Linked DNA regions of Pseudovibrio sp. Tun.PSC04-5.I4. The protein of the gene in region 2 interacts with the protein of the main gene of each other region in a pairwise test. Links are inferred from orthologs where the notes say so. Each region holds a gene or a part of one and is shown on either strand. Other genes may lie near its edges.

Region 1 (16,054 bases), 1.3 Mb from region 2 along the record:
CATGTGGCCAACTCTGGTTCTATGATGGGGTTGAAGGATGAGGGGCTCAAAGTGTGGGTTTCTCCCTCCAACAATCCTAAACGTAAGCTGAAGTACTCTTGGGAAATGCTGGAAGTGGGTGGTGCTATGGTTGGCATCAACACCAGTAGACCTAACAAGTTAGTTGAAGAAGCAATTGAGGCTGGTCGCATTCCTGAGTTGACTGGCTATGAGACACTGCGGCGTGAAGTGAAGTATGGCCAGAATTCCCGCATTGATATTTTGCTGGAAGGGCCGAATGATCAGCTCACTTACGTTGAAGTGAAGAATGTAACACTTGCGCGGCAGCAGGGTATTGCTGAGTTCCCTGATGCAGTGACAGCGCGCGGGGCAAAGCATTTGGTTGAGCTTGGGGATATGGTCAAGGAAGGGCATCGTTCTGCAATGGTGTTTCTAATCCAGCGTGATGATTGTGATGCACTCACCTTGGCACGGGATATTGACCCCAAGTATGGCAAGATTTTTGATGAAGCCATTGCGGCTGGTGTTGAGGTTTATGCCATCGGCTGCCGCCTGACTGCAGAAGAGATTATTGCAGACAGGCCAATTGCAGTGAAATGCTAGGTTGCTATTGCAGAGCCTCTGGTGTTGCAGCTGGGATATCTCCGGCGATGTTTTTCTCTAGCTTCTGTGTTGCGGCTATTACATCCAGATAATACTGCGCGGCTTCATTGCCGTAATCTTGCAAGGATCGGGTGAGGTAGCGCTCTGCTTCCTCAAAACGTTGGGTGAGGAAGTACAGTTCCCCAAGGTTGCTGATTGTTGCGCGTTTGGTGAAGCTTTCCTCATTTATTGTGAGTGCCTCGGCCTGTTTGAGGAGACCTTCTGCATGGCTGAAATCGCCATGTTTCATCGCAACCCAGCCAGCTGTGTTGACGACAGACGTGTCCTCAATGTTCAGCTCGTGCCGAATAATGATGGCTTTGTTGAAGGCTGCTTTGGCGTTGGGATAGTCATCCAGCTCATGATAAGCGAGGCCGAGGTTGAAATACGCTCGGAAATAATCGGCTTTGCTTTCAACAACTTCCAACAGCTGCTCAACTGACTTTTTCGGATCATAAGTGTCAGGCCTAAAAGGTTGGCGCAGCATTCTTGCAAGTAGCGTTTTTGCCTCAAGTTCCGGGGATACGTCCTGTCCGAATTTATCCATGGCCCACGACGAGGAGAGGAATAAAAGGAGTGCAGTCATGCTAATCAATATCAGTTTGAGCAGTTTCATAGCTTCAGCCTCCCTGTAGCATTTCGAGTGTTTGCGAAGAGACTGGAGCCTCTGGTGGGCCAATTGCAGGTTGAACCGGCATGTTTCGTGCTGCATTGAGAGCTGCAAGCTGTGCTCTTATGGTGCGAATGATGTTGTGAACCTTGGCAGCATTGAGAACGACGGTGTCGTCCTCCCGGTATTCTCCTGTGTGCTGCCTATTGATTATTGGAACTTGTTGACCTTTGTGAAGCAGAACGACCTGACCTAGAGTGTCATCCCAAGCTGGTTGAGGCATGGTGATTGTTAGTTTGATTTTTTTCTCTGTCACCTGCGAGTTCACGTAGATCATGGCGATCTGAAGCGGAGCGGCGATGATCATGAACAGCATGGCCCCAATCATGAAAAATTTTGAAAGATTGACAGCAGCCTCTGTCGGCTTGTCATCTTTGATGACTTCGCGGATGTTTGTGTAAGCCAGATAGACGAAGAGGAAGGATAGGCCGAGGAAGCCGTAACCCAATATGGTGTCTATGTTATCGAACGGGTTCATCGAGCAGTTCCAGCACAGAGGGAGGATTTATTCCGTTCTCATTATAAGGGATGCCGAAGCGAACGTATGCTGAGTGTTATTTAGGGGTAGGCACAAATAAAAAGCCCCAGCTGATGCCGGGGCTTGAAAACAATTTGGAACTTCTAAGTCTCAAAGCGCGTATTCCTGTTTGGAAACCGGAACCCGCTTTGGGGGAATAGACTTTAGCCTGCAGTGTCTTTTGAGATTGGTGGCTGGAACTGCCAACCCATGTCCCAAGGGAAGTACACCCAGGTGTCCTGAGAAAGTTCGGTTACGATGGTGTCGGCAAGTTCTGCGCCCATTGGTTTTGCGTAGACAGCTGCGAAATGTGCTTTTGGAAGCATTTCGCGAACCACTCTTGCCGTTTTACCTGTGTCGACGAGATCGTCGATGACAAGGACGCCTTCTCCGCCGTCACTTCCAACGACTTTAGGGTCGATTGGCTTGATGACTCTCAGTTCGCCCTGATCATCGTAGTCGTGATAGGACGCAATACATACTGTTTCGATCATGCGAACGCCGAGTTCACGCGCAATAATGCCGGCTGGAACCAGACCACCGCGGGTGATGCAAACGATCGCTTTAAATTCGCCTTTGTCAGCAAGGCGCCAGGAGAGGGCCCGACAATCACGGTGGAACTGATCCCAGGAAACCGGGAAGGCTTTGGACTGCTGCTGATTTTCCATGTGTCTTCTTTCAAAGATATTTCGTCTTTGCGGTCTCTACGGCCGCTTGGACTGCTGCACTGGTCTGTTCCAGTACAACATTTGACCGGCATCGCACAACAATCTGTGTGGAAAATACGCCATCTTTTGATTGCGGGTATGATCCAATTGATGTTTCCGGGAATTTTTTCTGAATTTCCCCTAGGTCAGTTGCAATGCGACTCTCCGGCAGGGGGGCGTCAATAGCCTTGGAAAGCATCTTTAACCCAGTGTCCAGCGTTGGTGCTACTGCATCTACCATGGCCTGCATGATGGCTGGCACGCCTGCCATGACATGGACGTTTTCAATTTTGAAGCCCGGAGCGATTGATACTTTATTTTCGATGAGATCGGAGCCTTCCGGCAAACGTGCCATCCGTTGACGAGCTTGCGTGAAGTTTTCTGCGCCGTAGTGATCTTCCAACAGTTTGAATGCGCGTGGATCAAGGCCGATCGGAACGTTGAATGCTTTTGCAATTGCATCTGCTGTAATATCGTCGTGGGTCGGGCCGATGCCACCAGAGGTGAAAACATAGGTGTACTCGGCGCGTAATGCGTTGACGGCTTCCACAATCTTATCTTGCACATCCGGCACAATTCGAACTTCGTTCAGGTCAATGCCAATTTCAGTCAAATAAGATGCGAGGAACCTGATGTTTTTGTCTTTGGTTCGGCCTGACAGAATCTCGTCGCCGATTACAAGAAATGCTGCGGTGATTACCTTTTCAGTCATAAACTCGGTATTCCTCAAATAACTTGAACTATTTTTTTGGGTTGATGCAGTCGTCGGGTGTCCACTCGTAGACCCAGTCCAAACGATCCAGCAGTTGCTCTGGTGAGTTGGAGCGCATGACTAAATCCCGTGCGAGGCGCATAGGGAAGCCCATGTGGTAGATCCGTTGATTTCGCTTCACGAGTTTGCTCATCTTCTCAATACGAGGACGACGGGCATCTTCGTATGACTGAAGCGCATGCGGGGTCGCACCGTGAATATCTACCATTTTGGAAAGGACTGCCGCATCTTCAATGGCCATTGCTGCGCCTTGCGCGGCAAAAGGGAGCATTGCGTGGGCAGCATCCCCAATCAAGGTGATCGGACCTTTTGTCCATGCAGGCTTTATGTCGTTTTCACACAACGCCCAACGGGTCCAGGTTTCCGGAAGAAAAACAAGCCGCAATGCTTCCGGCGTCCATTTTCTGAAGTGTTTTCTTACTTCTTCTGAACCAACTTGATGTGACCAGCTGTCGTGGTCCCAGTTTTCTTTGGTGACGGCGACAACGTTAAGAAGTCTGCCGTTCTTTACCGGATACTGGACTAGATGTGCGTTTGATGCCATCCAAAGGCCTGAGGTGCTGAGTAAGTGTTCCAGATTGAACGGGGGTTCAGCAGTCGCCCTATAAGCGACAAACCCAGAATGTTTCGGGCCAGGATTGCCAAGCGTGTTCTGCCTAATCTGGGAACGTACCCCATCGGCGCCAATCAGTAGGTCAAACTGGCTTGGTATCTTGCTGTTTTCCTGCGCAAAAGCAAGACCTTGCAGAGTAACAGTCTCACCAGTGATGCTGGCATCTTCAACGGCGGTTTGCAGGTGGAGTGAGATTTCCGGGGTCTGGTTCACAGCTTCAACCAGAAGCGCCTGCAAATCAGCTCTATGGATGACGTAATAGGGCGCGCCGTAACGGTCCTCAGCAATGCGGCCGAGGGGAACAGTCGCCAGATGCGCACCATCATGTCCAGAGCGAACGTTTACGCTTGCAGGAGATACTGCGCGGGACATTAAGGCCGGTCCGAGACCAAGTGCCTGCAGGCAACGCATAGCATTTGCTGAAAGTTGAATGCCTGCGCCTGCTTCTGAGAGTTCAGTCGCCGCATCAAACAGGTGAACACTATGCCCTTTGCGGGATAGATAAAGTGCAGCCGTTAAGCCAGCAATGCCGGCGCCTGCAATGGCTATTTTTTTTGGTATCATTACGCAGTTTACCTGCCGCGCTTTGCCGGGAGGAAAAGCCTTTGGGCATCGCAGCGGTATGTCTGGTTATTCGTCTATCATTTGAATAATGAGGCACTTAAGCCGCATCAGGCGTCCAAACACAATCTTCAGGCTGAGACTGATTAGATTTGAGCTTAGGATCGTGATTGTAAAGTGTAGAGCAATAAGGGCACACAACGCTGCCTTCTGAACCCATATCCAAGAAAATATGTGGGTGGTCCATAGGTGGGTTAGCACCGATGCACATGAATTCCTTAGCACCAATATGGATTGCGTCTACTCCATGGCTATTATGGAAGTGCGGTACGACTTTATCGGCCATTTGTTTTGCTCTGCTCCAAAGAACCAAATTTTATGAGACAATAGATTGGTTCATTCAAAAAGAACAGGTTCATTGCGCCTATGATTTATCACTAACGTATGCGGTCCACAGTTGTACTGTGAATTTTCACGTAGCTTTGAACTGTTCTACTCGCTTTATGGTTGTTGATTTGGTGCTTGGTTAGGTTGTGAATTGATGAAGGATTAATCCAAAGTGATAGATCTTCAGCCTTTCCTTTCCTCTAGGCAGGCTTTAACTTCGCATGTTCATAGAGTTTCCTTTACGTATGCGTCAGGTTCAATGCCTATATTTTCTAATAATGATCACCCTATTGCCTATCTCGATGAAGGAGAGGGCGATCCGATTCTTCTGATCCACGGATTTGCGTCCAACAAACATGTGAACTGGGTGTATCCTGGTTGGGTCGATCTTTTGGTGAAAGATGGTCGCCGGGTCATTGCAATCGATAACCGTGGTCACGGCGAGAGCTACAAATACTATGAGGCTGAGGACTACGGTGCGCCGGTGATGGCGAAAGACGCCCTCAAGCTGTTGGATCACCTTTATATCGATCAAGCTGATTTGCTTGGTTACTCCATGGGTACGCGCATTTCTGCCTTTTGTGCGCTGCAGGCCCCTGATCGGGTTCGTTCACTCACCCTTGGTGGAATGGGTTATGGTTTGATTTCCGGTGTTGGTAATCCAGAGCCTATTATTGAAGGTTTGCTTGCCGAACGGATTTCTGATGTGAAAGACCGGACTGGCCGTGCCTTCCGTGCGTTTGCAGAGCAGACTAAATCTGATCGTCGCGCTCTGGCTGCCTGTATGCAATCAGCTCGCAAGCCCATCTCTGAGGAAATGATCTCCACCATCACGGCTCCGACGCTTATTGCCGTGGGGACAAACGACGATATTGCCGGTGACCCGCAAGCCTTGGCCGATTTGATGCCAAATGCCGAGTTTCTGGAAATTGCCAACCGGGATCATATGACAGCGGTTGGCGATAAGATTTTCAAAAAAGGCACATTAGAATTTTTGGAGCAATTTTCATGAGTAAACTGACTTGCGAATTTATTGGCGCTGACGGTAATCGGATTGTTGCGGACAGATTTGGTCATGAAGGTCAGTCTGTCATGTTGATGCACGGTGGCGGGCAGACAAGACATTCGTGGGGTAAAACTGCCGAGGGAATTGCTGATGCCGGTATGCAGGCTTTCTGTCTTGATATGCGCGGGCATGGGGATAGTGCTTGGGTAGATGGAGAGAAATACTTCTTCTCTGATTTTGGTGCGGATGTCGCCGCGGTTGCCGCTCAGGTTTTTGAGCAAACGGGTAGCAAACCAATTGCTATCGGCGCTTCTTTAGGCGGGTTGGCCTCTATTATGGCGGAGGGGGCTTTACGCCCGGGAGCACTGGCGGGTGTTATTCTTGTTGATGTGACGCCTCGGCTTGACGAAGGCGGCGTAAACAAAGTTCTTTCGTTCATGGCAGAAAAAGTAAATGACGGCTTTGGTAGCGTTGAAGAAGCTGCTGATATGATCGCCTCCTACTTGCCTCACCGGAAACGCCCGAAATCACTGGATGGCCTCTCTAAGAACCTTCGTTTGAGGGAAGATGGCCGTTATCGCTGGCATTGGGATCCGCGCTTTATTACTCATCATGCCAATCGTGTGGATGTGAAAGAGCGAGTGCAGTCTGAGCTTTTGGAAGCGGCGGCTAACCTTAAAGTGCCAAGTTTGTTGGTGAGAGGGGCGGCCTCTGAGCTTGTCAAACAAAGCCATGTAGATGAATTTCTTGAACTGGTTCCGCATGCTCAATTCACAGATGTGAAAGACGCCGGTCATATGGTGGCAGGAGATGTGAATGATGCTTTTACCGCAGCCATCATGCCGTTTTTGAGAGAGTACCAAGCTGCTGCCTAAAAATAGAATGGATTTCTGTATTTTGTTTGAAATGTAGTTCTCCTTTCTCTTTAGTCCTTTGGCTTTGGTACGGATTTTCTCTAATGGCGATAATGCGTGATGTACTATAGGCGGATAATTCAAATCGGGTAGGTGGGGCTTGGAATGATTTGGTCCGCACCTATGTAAGATTGAACAGGTCCTACATATAAAGGAACGCTCTTTCATGGTGCAATTATCTTCAAGTAGCCCCAAGGAGGTTGCCTCCCATGATCCAGTTTGGGATCGTGTGAAAGCAGAAGCGCAAGCCATGGCTAGTTCTGAGCCAGCGCTTGCCTCATTCGTTTACGAAACCGTCCTGAACCATGCCTCCTTAGAAGAAGCAATCGTTCACCGTGTAGCTGATCGATTGGGACACGTTGTTGTGTCTTCTTCTCTTATTCGCCAGACTTATCTGGATGTGCTGGAACAAGCCCCCGAGATTTCTCAAGCCTTCCGTGTTGATTTGTCTGCAGTCTTTGACCGTGATCCTATTTGCGACCGGTTTTTGGAGCCGCTTCTCTATTTTAAGGGATTCCACGCTCTTCAGACACACCGATTAGCCAACTGGTTGTGGTTTAAAGGCCGAGAAGATTTTGCGCTTTATCTGCAAAGCCGCAGTTCCGAAGTGTTCCAGATGGATATTCATCCTCAAGTTCCGATGGGGCGAGGGGTCTTTTTCGATCATGGAACCGGTATTGTGATTGGTGGTACTGCCATTATTGAGGACGATGTCTCTATTCTGCAGGGAGTTACTCTTGGTGGAACCGGTAAGGTTTCCGGTGATCGGCATCCAAAAATTCGCCACGGTGTCTTGATCGGTGCTGGTGCTAAGATTTTAGGTAACTTGGAAATTGGCCATTGCTCTCGAATAGCTGCCGGGTCCGTTGTGTTAAAAGATGTGGATCCATGCACAACAGTGGCTGGTGTTCCTGCTAAGGTTGTGGGTGAAGCAGGATGCGATCAACCTGCCCGGGCCATGGATCAAATGATAGGTCAAGGTCAAGAACTTTCCTCGCAAAACAAACAAGGATAAGCTGGTTTCATAGGGTTGGCACGGCGGCAAACTTGTATATTTTGTGCTCAAAGTTTGATGTTGAAATTGGTAAGGAGACGGCTGTGAAGCCTGATGAAATTCGTAAGGTGCAAGCCTTCATGCGTAACGCTTTCAAATCACCAGATCTGGAAGTTCGTGCACGTTCGAACAAAGATGACTCTGCTGAAGTTTTCATTAACAACGAGTTTCTCGGCATTGTTTTCCGTGATGAGGAAGATGGTGAGCTGAGCTGGGGCTTCCAGATGGCTATTCTTGAAATCGACGTTGAAGGCCTCTAAGGCTTTTATCTGATTGCAAGCGCAAATATTAGGGCTCCTTCGGGAGCCCTTTTTTGTGTCAGAAGATGGCACAAGCGCTGTCTTAGTTGTTTTGTTTCGAGACACTGTTTGATCTGCATATTACCTCTGAAGATTGCCAATACCCCTTAGTTAAATATTACCAAGAAGTTAACGCGATTAGCCAAGGCGGCATGCCTTTTGCTTCTATCAAAGCTGTATTGCGTTTGGGCTTGTGAAAGCTCGCAGGTATTTGGGGGAGCACATAGTGGGTGAGTTGTTCATTGCAGTGTTTATTGCTGCATCCGGCTTTATCGTTGCAGGAATATGCGGAAGTTTCTATCAACTGGTGACAGGAGAACCGCCGCGGTTCTTTGGTGAAGCGAAGGGCCCGATCTCCAGCCTTATTGCGATTGCGCTGTGGATCTTTGCCGGCCCGTTTATGTTTATGCGCTACGCGATCGAAGGATATTTCAGGGAGAGTTTTCGGCCAAGTATGTTAGCGGCGGCAGGTGGATTGGCCGCTATGTGGAGCATCTGCTCGGGAACATTCATCCTGAGTTTTCTCTTGGCACTTTGATAGGGCTCTATGGTAGATTGCACGAGATTTGAATTGTACAATCTAGGAGAAGTGTGTGCCTTTTTACAAACTCGGAGATCGTAGTCCTAAGGTTCCTGAGAACGGCAATTATTGGGTCGCTCCGTGTGCGAGCTTGATTGGTCATATCCAGCTTGACGAAGAATCAAATGTTTGGTTTGGAGCGGTGCTGCGCGGTGATAATGAACTCATTCACATTGGTGCACGTTCCAACGTTCAAGATGGATCTGTTTTACATACAGATTTGGGATACCCGCTCGTAATTGGACCTAATTGCACCATTGGTCACAAAGCAATTTTGCATGGATGTACCGTTGGAGAAGGCTCTCTTATCGGCATGGGGGCAACTATTCTGAATGGGGCGAAGATTGGTAAGGGCTGCATCATTGGTGCCAATGCACTGATCCCAGAGGGTAAAGTTATTCCTGACGGCTCACTGGTGGTTGGTATGCCAGGTAAGGTTGTCCGTGATCTGGATGACGCAACCAAGGATATGCTTATCCGTTCTGCGGATGGCTATGTGCTCAATGCCAAGCGGTTTAAAGAGCAACTGGTTGAAGTTGAAATTTAAGAAGTGACTATAGCCGAGAAACACAAAAGCCGCGGACACCAGTCCAAGGCTTTTCTTGCCAAGATTGAAAAACTGTTATTCCGGGATACTTGCGACGGTGGTTACACGTTTATCGGAAATTGAGGACCACGCTGCTGCGTGACGTGCGGATTGACGCTTTACATAGCGATAAGGCGTTGAGTACCAAGGCAGGATCGAAGAGACTTGGTTGTCTAAAATGAGGTCGCCCTGATCTGTTCTGACGCTAAGAACAGCGTGCCCGCCATTATTTAGATCTTTCACAACAGTAATAAGAAGAGCGCTTTTTGGCCAACCTAGTTTTGCCAGTTGCCGCTGCTTCTCCAATACGTACTCCTCACAGTCGCCAGCACCTTGCGGATAAGTCCAGTATTCCGCGACACCGAAAAGTTGTTCGTCGGTGAACGGGCGAACCTCTTGGTTGATGGTGGCATTGATGTTGAGAAGTTCCTGCCAGCGCTCTTTTGTCAGGCGCACAACAAGTGGAGTTTTGGTGCCGTACTGGCACTGCTGGGGGTAGTTCTGACAAAACTCTACGTGTCCTATCGGTGCGCTTGCCCGACCGATCACTGGCATAAACCTACCAGGAATCTGCTCAGCATTTGCTTGCGTAGCGAATATTAGGCCACCTAACGCGATACCAAAAACACTTTTCGCGAATAGCTTAAATTCAAACACCAGTAGTGCCCTCCAATCTTGGCTGGCTCTACTTTCATTCGATCAGTTTTATTTGGTCCTAAACTTTAAAGTCAGTATTTAATAAAAATATTGTCAGTTTTTATTCAAATACAACTTGTAATCTAATTAAATAATAGGCAAATAAGACGCTAATTAAATTCAAATTTTATGTAATTTAGATTCCTGCAGAAAACAGTCATTTCATGAGCTTGGGGAAGGAGTATGTCGACCCATAACCCTGTTTGCGTTCACTCATAGAACAGCGAAGTATGCGCTTGGCATGGGATTACCACGTCGGATATTTTTTTGTAAATTTGTTATAAACCTGAGGAAAGTCCATCAGAATTAGAGAATCGCACTTTGTTTTGCTGCCTCAACGTTTTTCTGGATTTGAAATGTGGTGTTCCAGGAGTTCCTGGTTCTGAATTGCTGCGAATTCTACGGCGACCCCATCTTCGAAATGACGGATTACGCGAGCACGCATCTTGCCAAGGGTAATTGGTGTGCCGAGTGCTGGGCGAACGTCTGTTTTTAATGCGGCACCAGACAGAGAGACATCGACTATGCGACAATCATATTCTCGGTTATCCGGCATGATGATCTTTGTCATTGGCTTCTTTGGAATGAAACGGTCGAAGCGACGATCCTCAGACAGGTTCAACTCGTCTTTATTTGCCAGCCATGTGAGGACAGATGCCAGTTTGTCTCGTTTACGAGCGCTGGCATTTACCGTCATTGAAAATCCGCCGTCAATTTCTCGGACAATCTTACCTTCAACACGGCCAATATGGTCGAGGTAGGCAACTACGCGCTCGCCAATTGTTCCCATTACAGGAGAGATGAGAGCTGCACCGCCGGGTGACATGTTTACCACCTGACATGGGTACTCCCGTCTGTCTTCCAACATAAAGCGGCCTAAGACGTTGATTTCTACGCGAGAAAAACGACGTTTGTCAGGTTCTTTTGCTGCCAGAGCAGTAATTCGTTGGGTGGCTAAGCGCCCTGCCATTTTCTAAGAACCTCGAGCACGCAATTAATGATTAACTGGAAACACGGGTCATACCCTAAAAAAACAATGTTAACAGAATGGTAACTGCGTTCGTTAATTGCTACTTATATTTTCCCACCATCAACAACTCGCAGGTGTCCAACCTGTCGACTGCCCGGCAGCTGCATCAGTTTTGGTGCCGGATTTGCTGGAGTTTGGTGCGTTCTGCTGGTTCTTGGCTCCATAGGGCCGACTGAACGGTGAGCAGGTGTGCCAAAATGTGGGACATAATCGTTTTCATCAGTAAACAGGGGAGAATCTTCATCTGGCCAAATGAGACGCAGGCTATTGACGGATTGTTTGTTTATTGCTTGCACGCCGAGCCAGAATGGACGCTTAAGCGGGGCCATACATCCTAGGATACGTGTGCAGCCTTCACCTTGTACGCGAATCGGCAGCAACAACAACTCAAGATCTACGGACTGACCCATTTCTGTTGCGCCTGTAAAACTGATCACTGCCGCCGCGCCGTCTTGAGTGATGGCTGAAAGCATTGCTGAGACGGCCTGTTGGTCTTTTTTCTGCCATCCATCAAGGAAGTTGCGACCTTTTAATTCGCGGCAGAACAAAGAACACAGCCGCGTTCCAGCAAGGCGGAAACGGAAAGTATCTGTATTCGAAAGTTCCAAAATGAAGGTATCACCCAGCACGCTTTTGATTGCGGAAGGTTGGATATCCCCCCGTTCAGGGGCTGGGCGTTCGGCTCGTATTTCGTCCCAGTATTCAAAAAGTATACGTGATGCGCCGTGTTTCATTTTCCTACCATCCCCAGTCCCGTTTGTTGGGTCATCCCTTTGGACCAGTGTCCTTTTTATGGACAACTTTAACTATCCTCAGGTCTATGGTGGGGAATAAGCAGGGAGCATGCCAAGTCATTGAATAATTAAAATTTTAGTAAAAAATTAACGTTAACAAAAGGTTTAAGTTGTGCTTATGTTGAGCTGACTTCATTGTGGTTGTGTTGTCTCATTTGAACCCTGAGGCCTCACGAATTGAGCTAATTTTTGGCCGAACGCCTCGTGATTTTCGCTTGAACAAGTAGAGAATCTATAAGAAGCACGATGCCAGATAGGGAGCAGCTCCAATTAACCGTCGGCATCTTGGGGGAGAGCCGGCGGTTTTTTGTGTCTAATGGTTCTTCTTCAAATACTCAGAGTGCTTGCGAAGCATGCCAACATGTCCTAGTTCAAAATGGGACAGTTAATTTGGGTCTGTAGTGAAATGAACCAGCACCACGACGAACACATGAAAAATGGCCAGCCGGACTTTGAGCCGCTTCCACCCAAAAGGGAGCCAATGTTCAACCTACCGGGTGTGGTTGTAGGGCTCTCGCTAGTTTTCATTGGCATTCATTTAATAAGAACTTATGTCCTCAACTCAAATGCTGATGTTCAAACGCTTTTGTTGTTTGCCTTCTGGCCTGTGAGATATGTTGCTGGGTTTACTGCGGATTATTCATGGCCAGGTGGAACTGCGTCTTCAATCTGGAGTTTTCTGAGTTACGGATTTTTGCATGGCAGCGCCACACATCTAGGATTTAATGTGTTGTGGATGGCTGTGTTTGGCAGTGCGGTCGCTCGACGATTTGGAGCGGGGCGCTTTTTGCTTCTGTCTGCAATTTGTGCCGTTGCAGGTGCTGGGGCGCACTTAGCAACCAACTGGGGGCAAAGCATTCCTGTCATTGGTGCCTCTGCCGCAGTTTCTGGACAAATGGCAGCTTCTTTGCGGTTCATTTTTGAGATGGGTGGTCCGTTGGGTTCTTTTAGAGGGAAGGATGCGAGGGCTTACACTGTTCCTGCTCGGCCTTTGATGGCCGCTTTAGGTGACCGGCAAGTTCTGACATTTGTTTTAGTGTGGTTTGCACTTAACTTTGTCTTTGGCGTTTGGTCTGCGCCGATTGCTGGTGAAGGTTCCAGCATTGCGTGGCAAGCTCACGTAGGAGGCTTTATTGCGGGCCTCGTGTTATTCCCGCTTCTGGGCCCCGTTCGCCGATACCAAAAATGACAGTTTAAATGTTAGCTGACTACATATATTAACAGCACCGGAGATGTGGTCTAGGCAAGCTCAGTTTTATTTGTCATGATGCCGTAGGGTTAGGATGTTGTTTTTCCTTTTTTAACTTGAAAGAAGGATGACATAGACAAACGAGGAGGTCGCCATGACAGTTGCTGCCATTCTAAACGGTAAAGGGCGAGACGTTTATACGGAACCAAGCACCCGTAGCTTAAACGAAATTTGTTCGAGCTTAGGCGGGCGCCGCGTAGGCGCGATTATTCTATGTAATGAGCCGGGTATTATTGTCGGAGTCGTTTCAGAACGTGATGTCGTGAAAGCTATTTCGTTGGAAGGGCCGGATGTTCTGACCCAACCAGTAAGCGAATATATGACGAAAGAGGTTGCTGTTTGCGGAGAAGGTGATTCTGTGAACGGCGTTATGGCACGTATGACTGAAGGGCGCTTCCGTCACATGCCTGTTGTGGAAGATGGCAAGCTCATCGGGCTTGTTTCAATCGGTGATATTGTGAAGTACAGAATTGCACAGGTTGAACAGGAAGCGAAAGACATGCGCAACTACATTCAAGCTGTATAAGCGATCAAAATATTCTGCTGTGCTTACCCAAGCACAGCAGTTTCAGGGCTGCATTTCTGCTAGTTGATGAATTTCTGGCAGAGCTCGACACGTGGTTTCATAGCCCACCCGTATTGCCTCTTCTCCGCGATGAAAATCAAACAGCCCCAAATGCGACAAGCGCAGCGTGAGAATGGTGTCTGGCGGGTCCCCCGCAAGTCTGGAGCGGCCAATCCTATCCTGTATGATGTTGTAGCTGTCCATCATGACGCCAGAGATACCTGGCAATCCCTTTTGTTTGCCAAAAAGCTGGTGGCGTAGTGCGCGTTTGATTGTTCCACCAGGTCCTTTCTGGAGCTTATTATCAATCTCAGGAATCATATCTTTTGGGATTGGCGGCAACTCGTGCACGACGGTTGACCCACGGCCAAACGTGTCGGAGTTCAAGTTCACTGCAATGACGGCTCTTGCGCCTAATGCACGACATACCGACACAGGAATTGGATTTACGAGCGCGCCATCTACCAACCAGCGTCCACCGTAGGCGACGGGTTCAAATACACCGGGCAGGGAGGAGGAGCACCTCATAGCCTGCGCCAGTGAGCCGTTTCTGAGCCAAATTTCGTGGCCTGTTCCCAACTCTGTTGAAACAGCTGCAAAGGGGCGCTCAAGGTCTTCGATCATGATGTTGCCGAAGTGCTCTTCAAACAGTGACAGAAGTTTCTTGCCGGAAATTAGCCCTGACCCGCCGAAAGACAAGTCGACCAAGCTGAAGACACGGCGGCGTGAAAGGGAAAGTACATAGTCTTCCAGCTCGTTCAACTTACCGCATAAATAACAGCCACCAACCACAGCGCCTATGGAGGTTCCTGCGACAAAATCCAACTGAATCCCGGCTTCTGAGAGCGCTTTGAGTACACCAATGTGAGCCCAACCGCGAGCTGCACCCCCCCCTAAGGCCACTCCAATGCCGGGTGTTGGTTCCGGCGCAGGAGGTGTTGGTGGTTCCGCTGGAGTATCATCCAAAGACTGTCTGCTGTTAGGCCAAAGAGGTAGATTTTGCAGCACTGCCATCTCCCGGATTATGTCTTCCTCAGGTCAATTAAACGAAATTACCCTAAGGTAACTATGTAGGTTAAACCTATAAAAAGACTGAATCTGGGAGCACTAAAAGCTATTGTTTTTTCCCGTAAACTTCCTCCGGGTCATAAACAGGGGCAACTTCCGTTCGCTTCAGCCAAATCTCACCGTCTGTGTTTGACTTCACCTCCCGAAAGAAGCAGGAGCGGTAGCCAACGTGGCATGTGGCACCATTACCCTCGACTGTGACGCGCAGCCAGATTGCATCTTGGTCGCAGTCGGTGCGGATCTCTTTGACTTTCTGGACTTGCCCGGAGGTGCCACCCTTTTTCCAGTATTCTTGTCGGGAACGGCTCCAATACCAAGCTTCGCCTGTCTCTATAGTCCGGCGCAAGCTTTCGTCATTCATATAGCCGACCATCAACAGCTCGCCGCTGTCATAATCAGAGACTGCTGCGGCAATCAGGCCGTTGTCGTCAAACTTCGGGCAAAGCTCATAGCCAAGCTCAATTGCCTTTTTGTCAGTACGCGGCGCAAAGCCTTCAGCCTTTATGTTCGTCGTCATGGAGGTGCCTAAATTTAGATAGGTTATTGGTCCAGCACCTGTTAGGAGCGGATCATTGTCATAAAGCGAACCTGTTCAGCAGCATTGTCTTTGAAAATGCCAGAGAACCGATTAGTCAGTGTTGAAACACCTTGCTTTTGAATTCCACGCATAGACATGCATTGATGTTCTGCTTCAATCATAACGGCGACGCCACGTGGAGCGAGATAGGTTTCAAGTGCATTTGAAATCTGCACTGTCAGGTGTTCCTGCGTTTGCAAGCGACGTGCAAAGATGTCAACGACACGTGCAATTTTGGACAGGCCAACAACAGCATGGTCTGGATAGTACGCAATATGGGCTTTGCCTGTGAATGGCAGGACATGGTGCTCGCAGAACGACGTAAAGCTAATGTCCTTCAGCAGAACAATATCGTTGTAGCCGCCAACTTCTTCAAAGGTGCGCTCCAGATGTTCGCGCGGATCATCATTGTATCCAGAAAAGAGATCCTCGTAAGCTTTTACCAGTCGCTTTGGCGTGTCCAGCAATCCTTCGCGCTCTGGATTGTCGCCAATCCATTGCAGGAGTACGTGAGCAGCTGCCTCAGCTTCAGCCCGAGATGGGCGGTTGGGGAGCTTGTTGTCTTCTGTAGCCGTGGGATCGGTCTCTATAACCGGTCTCAAAACAGCGTCCATATTATGTCTCCAACAATACGCAGGCGAGTATGTGTAATTTAAGACATCATTTTCTTAAAAAAACACTGAAACCGCCGAAAGTTCCTGCGCAATATCTATTCAGATCGACCTGTTTTCGTTCAGGCTCTTTCCATTTTCGTCAAGCAACTCTAA
Region 2 (4,063 bases):
AAGTTGGTTTGGGTGGTGTTTTGGATGCAACCAATGTCATTGAAAAACCACTGGTGAGTGTGATTACGCCAATCTCCAAGGATCACGAAAACTTTTTGGGTAACAGCCTTGAAGGGATCGCGCTGGAAAAAGCGGGAATTATCAAACCCGGATGCCCTGTGGTGGTTGGACCACAGACCGATGCTATTCGCGATTTAATTGAAAACACGGCTGGACGTCTTCGTGCTCCAGTTTGGTTTCAGGGTCAGGAGTTTTCCGCCTGGGACGAGGGGGGACGGCTCGTTTATCAAGATGAGTTGGGCCTGTTAGATTTGTCTCCACCAAAGCTTGCCGGCTTCCATCAAATCTCAAACTCCGGCCTGGCACTTGCAGCGATCCGCGCAGCAGGCTTGCTTGAGGGAGATGATGCGCAAAACGTTTGCGACAAGGCACTCCGCTCCATCAATTGGCCAGCGCGGATGCAGCCGCTTTATGAAGGCGCGTTGTTTGATGAGCTTCCGAAAAACTGTGAAATCTGGGTGGATGGTGGCCATAACCCCGGAGCGGCTGAAGTCATTGCCTCATTTCTAGCGGACCTCACCGATAAAGCATCCCGGCCAACCTATCTCGTGATGGGTATGATGAACACAAAGGACCCGGAAGGTTTCTTCGAGCAGTTCGAGGGCTTGGCGAAACATGTCCTATGTGTGCCACTAACAACCACACAGGCAGGGCGCTCTCCCATTGAACTGGCCGAAATTGCAAAGGCCTCTGGTCTTTCTGCGTCAGCTCACGGCAATCTGGACCGCGCTATAGCGGAAATTTCTCGGCGATCTAAACTGGATAATGAAGCACCTCGTATTTTGTTTGGTGGTTCTCTCTATCTTGCTGGCGAAATACTGGCTCGAAACGGCACGCTACCAGAGTAAGTAGGCATCGATTCAGATGCGAAACATTTATGAATTCGGACTCGAAATAACCAAATCAGCAAAAAGGGAGGCTCCCGCCTCCCTAAAATTCCCAGAAAATCAATTCCGTTTAACCTTCCAAACCTTCAAAAAGTGCGGTTGAAAGGTAACGTTCTGCGAAGCTTGGGATGATGATGACGATGTTTTTGCCTGCCATTTCATCTCGCTTTCCAACTTCAATTGCGGCTTTTAAAGCAGCGCCTGAGGAGATACCGACAGGGACGCCTTCCGTTTTCGCGACTTCCCGAGACAGTGCGAATGAATCTTCGTTAGAGACAGTCACGACTTCATCGTAAATTCCGGTATCCAGAACACCTGGCACAAAACCAGCGCCAATACCTTGAATTTTATGGGGACCAGGCTGGCCGCCGGAAAGCAGAGGGCTATCCGCAGGCTCTACAGCAACAACGTGCAAGTTTGGATTGCGTTCCTTGAGCACCTGAGACGTGCCTGTGATGGTTCCACCCGTTCCAATGCCAGAAACGAATACGTCTACGTGGCCGTCTGTATCGTTCCAGATTTCTTCCGCTGTGGTTTTGCGGTGAATTTCTGGGTTTGCCGGATTTTCGAACTGCTGAGGAATGATGGCATCAGGCAGTTCTTGCTGAAGTTCTTCAGCGCGGGCAATAGCGCCCTTCATGCCCTTTGGTCCTTCTGTCAGGTCGATCTCAGCACCCAGAAGCTTTAGCATTTTTCGGCGTTCAATGGACATGGTCTCAGGCATCACAAGGATGAGCCTATATCCTTTCGCTGCCGCAACAAATGCAAGTGCGATACCCGTATTACCAGAGGTTGGTTCAATCAGCGTGGTTTTGCCGGCCACGATTTTACCGGAGGCTTCCATCGCTTCAATCATAGCAACACCGATACGATCTTTCACGCTTGAGATCGGGTTGAAGAACTCAAGTTTGGCAAGCAAGTTTGCTTTGACACCATGAGCTTTCGCCAAGCGATCCAAACGCACGATTGGCGTATTGCCGATTGTCTCTGTGATTGAAGAGTAAATTTTTCCACGACCGGGTTTGGAAGTGCTCATCGAAATCCCCTTTGCGCAATCTAACTAAATCAATTTGAGCCCGTTTCTACCTCAAGAATCTAAAGGCCTAGGCTCATGAAACTCTGATTGAAATGTAGGTAGTGCTAAGGGTGTTTTCGAGGTTTCAAAAACCCCAAAAACCGTAACTGGTAGAATTGAGTTGCTAAATTAGGCCATAAAATAGAAATACGTTCTATCACAAGTTGAGATTAGGACTGACTTTCACATCATCTCCGGTTTAGCTTTGCAGAAGGGATTTTTTATACTGACATTTTTGCGATTTCATTTAGGCCAAGCAGTGTTGGTAACTCCGACATATCACCGAACGTGACAGCGCCAAGCGATTTGGCCTGCGCAATATCGGCATTTGCATCGCCAGTGTAATTGAATACGCGCATACCCGCCGCTTTTGCCGCTTTGATGCCAGCAATACTGTCTTCGATGACAACGCACTGCTCGGGCTTAAAGCCCATACCTTTTGCTGCATAAAGGAAGATATCCGGTGCGGGTTTGCCCATTTTGCAATCCTGAGCGGAATAGAGCACATCTTTAAAGGTATCCCAGAGCCCAGATGAGCCGAGTGTCATCTGCATCTTCTCGTAACGACCAGAGGAGCCGACGCAGAATGGTATGCCTGCCGTTTTGAGATGCGCAACCATATCCAAAATACCCGGAATTGGTTCGATACCAGTTTCAAACGCTTTGAGATCCGCCAAACGCACTTGAGCGGCCCAGTCCTCTGGCAGTTTAGTACCGCTTAAGCGCTCTGCTTCTTCTTTAATGGTATCCATCGCCGTTCCGGTAAAACGGTGATGGCATTCCAAAGGAGAGAAATCCAAGCCGATCTCTTTCATGAAGCCTGACAAGACTTCATTCGCAATTGTTTCGGTGTCAACAAGCACCCCATCGCAATCAAAAATCACCAGTTCCGGCTTCATGCTAATTCCTTGTATTTCTTAGAGTCCTGAGGAGCCAAACCCGCCAGATCCGCGCTCTGTGGTTTCTAACTGCTGCACTTCTTCGATGAGAACCTGTGTAACAGGAGCAACTACCATCTGAGCGATCCGCATACCACGTTCAATTATGAACGCTTCCTCGCCAAGGTTGATGAGAATGACTTTCACTTCACCGCGATAGTCAGCATCAATAGTACCCGGCGTATTGAGTACCGTAACACCATGCTTGGCCGCCAAACCTGACCGGGGGCGAACTTGCCCCTCGTGCCCGTCTGGAAGAGCGATGGAAAGGCCCGTTGGCACCATTGCGCGCTTTCCCGGTTGCAATTCAATACTCTCAGTATTTGCAGCTCTTAAATCCAAACCAGCTGCTTGAATGGATTGATAGGCTGGAAGCTCTAGACCTTCGCCGTGGGGAAGGCGCGTAATTTTAAGCGTTTTCGTCATCTGAATGCCTATTGATATGCGACCACCTATCTAGCAGGAGAATTCCGTTCCTTCCAGTGCTGGATTTCAAGAAGACACGCACTGACGAACTGATTGGTGCACTATTAGTGAACAGTCCTATCAATTTTAATGCCATTGGCGAGCATTACTGAATGGATTATGTTCACTTGGACGAAAATTTCATCAACATAACGAAACGAAAAGCGTTTCACATGAAACAATCCCCTTTATTTCTACCCCATGGCGCGCCGGACCTCGCAGTGAGCGAACATCTGGCATCCTACCAATTTTTACAAAACCTCCCCGGTTCAGAGACTTCCCCGCAAGCGATTGTGGTGGTCTCACCCCATTGGCAAACTGAGCGATTAGCGCTCAACGCCGCCGGTCCCCTGAAGACAATTCATGATTTTCGCGGTTTTACGCGTGAACTTCATGAAATTGAATACCCCGCCGAAGCACCAGCTTGGTTGGTCCATAAAGTTCAGGATGCCGTTACACGCTACGGACTGGCAATTATTGAGGATGACACATGGGGACTGGACCACGGGGCATGGGTACCGCTCAGCCTTGTCTATCCCGAGGGCGGAATCCCGATTGTTCAGGTCTCATTGCCGCATTCTTATGGCCGGGAAGACAGTTATCACCTGGGCAGAGCGTTATCGTCGCTGAGTAACGAG

The links.
Region 1: the proteins of cysK (region 2) and cysE interact in binary tests that used the Escherichia coli proteins (3 or more experiments, as listed by UniProt). The link is inferred for Pseudovibrio sp. Tun.PSC04-5.I4 from one-to-one orthologs.

Annotation. Positions count from the first base shown.
Region 1 is NZ_FNLB01000006.1:4,325,665-4,341,718, forward strand. Bases 5,910-8,879 are described here. They hold cysE (serine O-acetyltransferase), read left to right. Parts: upstream 5,910-6,955; coding sequence 6,956-7,804; downstream 7,805-8,879. Other genes in these bases: BLS62_RS25285 (alpha/beta fold hydrolase), read left to right, coding at 5,910-6,750; BLS62_RS25295 (DUF3126 family protein), read left to right, coding at 7,888-8,103; BLS62_RS25300 (DUF6949 family protein), read left to right, coding at 8,369-8,680; BLS62_RS25305 (gamma carbonic anhydrase family protein), read left to right, coding at 8,736-8,879. In the rest of the region: DNA/RNA nuclease SfsA, read left to right, coding at 1-603; BLS62_RS25250 (tetratricopeptide repeat protein), read right to left, coding at 608-1,258; BLS62_RS25255 (hypothetical protein), read right to left, coding at 1,263-1,790; gpt (xanthine phosphoribosyltransferase), read right to left, coding at 1,994-2,497; BLS62_RS25265 (competence/damage-inducible protein A), read right to left, coding at 2,508-3,248; BLS62_RS25270 (FAD-dependent oxidoreductase), read right to left, coding at 3,277-4,485; BLS62_RS25275 (zinc-finger domain-containing protein), read right to left, coding at 4,583-4,828; BLS62_RS25280 (alpha/beta fold hydrolase), read left to right, coding at 5,129-5,881; more of BLS62_RS25285, read left to right, coding at 5,878-5,909; more of BLS62_RS25305, read left to right, coding at 8,880-9,269; BLS62_RS25310 (transglutaminase-like cysteine peptidase), read right to left, coding at 9,345-9,965; BLS62_RS25315 (PilZ domain-containing protein), read right to left, coding at 10,339-10,974; BLS62_RS25320 (PAS domain-containing protein), read right to left, coding at 11,079-11,768; BLS62_RS25325 (rhomboid family intramembrane serine protease), read left to right, coding at 12,235-13,017; BLS62_RS25330 (CBS domain-containing protein), read left to right, coding at 13,172-13,603; BLS62_RS25335 (patatin-like phospholipase family protein), read right to left, coding at 13,646-14,656; and 2 more genes.
Region 2 is NZ_FNLB01000006.1:2,995,126-2,999,188, forward strand. What follows is about bases 1-2,957. They hold cysK (cysteine synthase A), read right to left. Parts: upstream 1,984-2,957; coding sequence 1,018-1,983; downstream 1-1,017. Other genes in these bases: BLS62_RS19165 (bifunctional folylpolyglutamate synthase/dihydrofolate synthase), read left to right, coding at 1-908; BLS62_RS19175 (HAD family hydrolase), read right to left, coding at 2,244-2,921; dut (dUTP diphosphatase), read right to left, coding at 2,940-2,957. Outside these bases: more of dut, read right to left, coding at 2,958-3,386; BLS62_RS19185 (DODA-type extradiol aromatic ring-opening family dioxygenase), read left to right, coding at 3,599-4,063.